2 linked regions of the Parabacteroides timonensis genome follow. The protein of the gene in region 1 binds, or shares a complex with, the protein of each later gene. Links are inferred from orthologs where the notes say so. Each region holds a gene or a part of one and is shown in the gene's direction. Other genes may lie near its edges.

Evidence for each region. Proteins that work in one complex are often made in the same cells at the same time.
Region 2: the proteins of groL (region 1) and metK are in contact, whole or in part, in a cryo-EM structure (PDB 8P4O), measured with the Escherichia coli proteins. The link is inferred for Parabacteroides timonensis from one-to-one orthologs.

What each region holds. Positions count from the first base shown.
Region 1 is NZ_LT669940.1:901,078-904,104, forward strand. Bases 22-2,970 are described here. They hold groL (chaperonin GroEL), read left to right. Parts: upstream 22-651; coding sequence 652-2,289; downstream 2,290-2,970. Other genes in these bases: BQ7394_RS04225 (co-chaperone GroES), read left to right, coding at 349-618; BQ7394_RS04235 (AraC family transcriptional regulator), read left to right, coding at 2,390-2,970. In the rest of the region: more of BQ7394_RS04235, read left to right, coding at 2,971-3,027.
Region 2 is NZ_LT669941.1:2,894,496-2,897,386, reverse strand. Bases 79-2,891 are described here. They hold metK (methionine adenosyltransferase), read left to right. Parts: upstream 79-748; coding sequence 749-2,035; downstream 2,036-2,891. Other genes in these bases: BQ7394_RS19300 (M16 family metallopeptidase), read left to right, coding at 2,188-2,891; BQ7394_RS19310 (hypothetical protein), read left to right, coding at 309-500; folK (2-amino-4-hydroxy-6-hydroxymethyldihydropteridine diphosphokinase), read left to right, coding at 79-252. Outside these bases: more of folK, read left to right, coding at 1-78. UniProt on the Escherichia coli protein: Catalyzes the formation of S-adenosylmethionine (AdoMet) from methionine and ATP.

The sequences.
Region 1 (3,027 bases):
CTTTTGGGCTTGCTGGAAATTAATTTTGGGCATGGTCGAAATCAATTTTGAGCTAGCCCAAAATTAAATTGAGGCATGCCCAAAAGAATAAAAATCCGGGAGTAATCAGTTAAAATATCCTGACCTATGAACTACTTCCTCTGCACTTTTGTTCTAGTCTCGAAGCAAAAAAGGTGATAAAGATAGTCATCCTGTCAGTCAGGTCAGTCTATCTAACTGTCGTGTTATGCAAATTTGTCAGTCTTTTCCCTGCCAATTATTTTGGCACAGATTTCGTATAGAAGTAAACGTGAATTAGAAATACACATATAAACATAACATTATTAACAATTAAAAAATATATCAAAGATGAACATTAGACCATTAGCAGACAGAGTGCTTATCAAGCCGGCTGCAGCAGAAGAAAAGACACTTGGCGGAATCATTATCCCTGATTCAGCAAAAGAAAAACCTTTAAAAGGTGAAGTTGTTGCCGTAGGTAACGGAACAAAGGATGAAGAAATGGTTGTGAAGAGTGGCGATACTGTACTGTACGGAAAGTATGCAGGAACAGAAATCGAACTGGACGGTGAAAAGTATTTGATCATGCGTCAGTCTGATATCTTAGCTATTATCTAATTCATTAACGGACAATAAAAAAATAATATAATCATGGCAAAAGAAATTAAGTACGATATGGATGCCCGCGACCTTTTGAAGAAAGGCGTGGACGAACTGGCAAATGCAGTAAAAGTAACATTAGGCCCGAAAGGTCGTAACGTGATCATCGAAAAGAAATTCGGTGCTCCTCACATTACAAAAGACGGTGTAACGGTTGCCAAAGAAGTTGAATTGGCTTGCCCGTTCGAAAACATGGGTGCTCAGTTGGTTAAAGAAGTGGCTTCAAAGACTAACGACAATGCAGGTGACGGTACGACTACTGCTACTGTATTGGCACAATCCATCATCGGCGTTGGTTTGAAGAACGTTACAGCAGGTGCTAACCCAATGGACCTGAAACGCGGTATCGACAAAGCTGTTGCCAAAGTGGTTGAAAAGATCGCTGACCAGGCTGAAGAAGTAGGCGACCAGTTCGAAAAGATCGAACACGTAGCTAAAATCTCTGCCAACGGTGACGAAACGATCGGTAAACTGATTGCTGAAGCTATGCAGAAAGTGAAGAAAGAAGGCGTTATCACAGTGGAAGAAGCTAAAGGTACTGAAACTACAGTAGACGTAGTGGAAGGTATGCAGTTCGACCGTGGTTATATCTCTCCGTACTTCGTAACAAATACAGAAAAGATGGAATGTGAGATGGAAAATCCGTATATCCTGATCTACGACAAGAAGATCTCTGTATTGAAAGACTTGCTTCCTATCCTTGAACCGGCTGTTCAGAGCGGACGTCCTCTGTTGATCATCGCTGAAGATATCGACAGTGAAGCATTGGCAACATTGGTTGTGAACCGTCTGCGTGGTTCTCTGAAGATCTGTGCTGTGAAGGCTCCGGGCTTCGGTGACCGTCGTAAAGCTATGTTGGAAGATATCGCTGTATTGACAGGTGGTGTTGTTATCTCCGAAGAAAAAGGTTTGAAGCTGGAAGGTGCTACAATGGACATGTTGGGTACTGCTGAAAAGGTTACTGTAGACAAAGATACTACTATCATTGTTAACGGTGCAGGCGACAAAGCTGCTATCCAGGCTCGTATCGGTCAGATCAAGACTCAGATCGAAAACACTACTTCCGATTACGATAAAGAAAAACTGCAGGAACGTCTGGCTAAGATGGCAGGTGGTGTAGCTGTTCTTTATGTAGGTGCTCCTTCTGAAGTGGAAATGAAAGAAAAGAAAGACCGTGTTGACGATGCTTTGCATGCAACCCGCGCTGCTATCGAAGAAGGTACAGTTCCTGGTGGTGGTGTAGCTTACATCCGTGCTATCGAAGCATTGGAGGGTCTGAAGGGTGAAAACGAAGACGAAACAACAGGTATCGAAATCGTTAAACGTGCTATCGAAGAACCGTTGCGTCAGATCGTTGCTAATGCAGGTAAAGAAGGTGCCGTTATTGTTCAGAAAGTAAAAGAAGGTAAAGGTGACTTCGGTTACAATGCTCGTACAGACAAATATGAAAACCTGTGTGCAGTAGGTGTAATCGACCCGGCTAAGGTGACTCGTGTTGCTTTGGAAAATGCAGCTTCTATTGCTGGTATGTTCCTGACAACAGAATGTGTGATCGCAGAGAAGAAAGAAGATACTCCTGCTATGCCTCCGATGAACCCAGGTATGGGCGGAATGGGTGGCATGATGTAATCTCTTCCCATAAGATAAATTATAAACGGCTGCTTCCGAAAAAAGGAAGTGGCCGTTTTTTTATTATATTTGTCGCGGTTTACATATATAATAATGTATAGTGATAAAGATTAAAGAAGGATTTAAAGGAGAACGTTTTGTCTCTTTGCCGGACGAATTGCTGGAGGCTTATAGCCGGGAACCGCTTATCGGTAATTTATATGTCCGTAAGATCGGTTTCTTTCCCCGGGTGAAGTACCATTATGTACAGAAAGACCAGGGATGTAGTTATGCTATGCTTATCTATTGTATAGAAGGGGAGGGCTGGTATACCATTCATGGGAAGACTTATCCGGTGAAGCAGAACCAATACATCATTATACCTCCGAATGTACCGTATTCCTTTGGTTCTTCCGAACATAATCCCTGGACGATATACTGGGTTCATTTCATGGGGAGACTTGGCCGGGAGTTTCTACCGTCTACACCGGTGCCGGGCATAATCCTGCCGGGCGAATATTCCCGCCTGCAAGACCGTGTACAATTGTTTGAAGAGATATACAGTTGCTTCTCGATGGGATATATTAAAGAATATATGGTTTATTCGTCGATGTGCCTATATATGTTCCTTACCTCTTTTTTGTATTTGGAGCAGTATCGTTATATTAATTTACCTAATCATAAGGAATACTCTTTTGCTTCCCGTGTGATCCATTACATGAATGAACATGTGGAGCGTAACCTGACTTTGGATCAGCT
Region 2 (2,891 bases), on another replicon or contig:
TTGGAGCTGCTGAAAGCAACCCAGCAGATCGAACTGGAAATGGGACGAACGCAGAAGAGTAACGGAGCATATCACGACCGTATTATCGATGTCGATATATTGCTGTATGACGATCTTATTCTACAGACTCCGGAATTGACCTTGCCGCATCCCCTAATGCATGAGCGTCTGTTTGTAATGGAGCCGTTGGCGGAGATTGCCCCTAACGTGATCCATCCGGTATTTAAGAAGTCGGTAATCTCTCTTATGTAAGTGCAACATTTTGTGCTTTCTTTCTGTTTTTCAAATGAACGAATAAAAATAAAACAATGAACGATATAGAAAAAATCCTGACAGGTGGCGGTATGGTCTTCAAGAAAAAAGCCACTGAAGAAAATACCGGAGAAAGGAAAATCAAATATTCTGATTTTCTGAAAGGTACTCATAAATCGGGTTCGGCCAAGATGAAAGCTGAATACAAGTATAAAAAAGCACTTCGTAACACAAAGAAGAAAAAATAATTTTCAATTTTCAATTTTTATTTTTCAATTATTTTGTATCTTTGCAACCGAATTGATGTGGATAGATTTGTATTGCTTGCAACCACAGGAAAAAATGCTAAAAACAAGATACTTTTCTTAGCCGTTCGGCATATATGATCCTTCCGTTATCAATTCATTATTAATAATCACTTGTCAGTGCCAGGTTCAGTCTATGGTTTTTATAACTGTCAACTGTCACTTGTCATCTGTCAACTAATTTCAAAGTAATGAGTTATTTATTCACCTCCGAATCGGTGTCCGAAGGGCACCCCGATAAAGTAGCCGATCAGATATCGGATGCTTTGCTGGATGAGTTTCTTGCTTATGACAAGAACTCGAAAGTTGCTTGCGAAACCCTTGTTACAACCGGACAGGTTGTCTTGGCTGGAGAAGTTAAATCAAGTGCTTATGTAGATGTGCAGGATGTAGCACGCAACGTGATCGAAAAGATTGGTTACACCAAGAGTGAATACCAGTTCGAAGCAAAATCATGCGGTGTGTTTTCGTCTATCCACGAACAGAGTGGAGATATTAACCGTGGTGTTGAACGCGAAGACCCTTATAACCAGGGAGCAGGCGACCAGGGTATGATGTTTGGCTATGCTACGAATGAAACTGAGAATTACATGCCTCTGGCGCTGGATCTTTCACACAGCTTGTTGTGGGAACTGGCAAAGATACGTAAGAATGAAAACGACCTGATGCCTTACCTCCGTCCGGATGCAAAGAGCCAGGTAACTATTGAATACGATGACAACGGTAAGCCGTTACGCATCGATACGATCGTTGTATCTACCCAACATGACGAATTTATCGGCCCGAAAGGCATCAGCCAGGAAGAAGCCGATATCGCCATGCAAAAGAAGATTGCAGCAGATGTAAAGAACATCCTGGTACCTCGTGTAAAGGCGCAGTATCCGGCCCACGTACAGGCTTTGTTCAACGATGATATCATTTATCATGTGAATCCGACCGGCAAGTTCGTGATCGGTGGCCCTCACGGTGATACAGGCCTGACCGGCCGTAAGATCATTGTGGATACGTATGGTGGCAAAGGTGCTCACGGTGGTGGTGCATTCTCCGGTAAAGACCCCTCAAAGGTAGACCGCTCGGCCGCTTATGCAGCTCGTCATATCGCTAAGAACCTGGTTGCAGCCGGTGTAGCCGACGAAATGCTGGTACAGGTATCTTATGCAATTGGTGTAGCCAAACCGATGAATATTTTTGTAAATACCTTCGGTCGCTCCAATGTCAAGTTTACCGACGGTGAGATTGCAGAAAAGATCTGGAACATTTTCGATATGCGTCCGAAAGCAATCGAAGAACGTCTGAAACTACGTAACCCGATCTATCTGGAAACAGCCTCTTACGGTCATATGGGACGTAAACCGGAAACAGTGACAAAAACATTCACCTCCCGTTACAACCCGAAGCCGACTGTTTGCGAAGTAGAGTTGTTTACATGGGAAAAACTGGATTATGTGGATAAAGTAAAAGAAGCATTCGGAATTTGATCTCCGGAATAAGTATAGGAAGGCGGTTATTGCATATTGTTGCAATAATCGCCTTTTTTCGTGTAATAACCAATAATTAAATGGTTTATGGAGGTTAATTGAATTATATTTTCATATATTTGGCTCCTAAGTAATCTCTAAATCTAAATCGTATGCGTAGAATTATTCAGCTTCTTTCGCTGGCCGTAATTATTTTACTGACCGCAGCCTGTAAAGAGACTTCCCCGTTTAAGTACGAGTCAGTCCCGAATGACCCCATGAAAGCACGTATCTATACGCTGGATAACGGCTTGAAAGTGTATTTGACCGTAAACAAAGAGACACCGCGTATCCAGACTTATATCGCTGTTAGGGTTGGCGGGAAGAATGACCCGGCTGAAACGACCGGGTTGGCACATTATTTTGAACATCTGATGTTCAAAGGTACTCAGAAGTTCGGTACTCAGAATTACGAACAGGAAAAACCGATGCTGGATGAAATCGAACAACTGTTTGAAGTATACCGGAAGACGACCGATGAAGCTGAACGGAAAGCTATTTATCATCAGATAGACAGCATTTCTTATGAAGCGTCGAAATATGCTATTCCGAACGAATACGATAAGCTGATGTCTGCTATCGGAGCGAACGGTACAAATGCCTATACGGGCTTCGATATGACTGTTTATACCGAAGATATCCCTTCCAACCAGATCGATAACTGGGCAAAAATCCAGGCAGACCGTTTTGAAAATAATGTGATTCGTGGTTTTCATACCGAGTTGGAGACAGTTTACGAAGAAAAGAACATGTCTTTGACCAGTGACGGACGTAAAGTCTATGAAGCCGTTTTAAATGCTCTTTTCCCGGATCATCC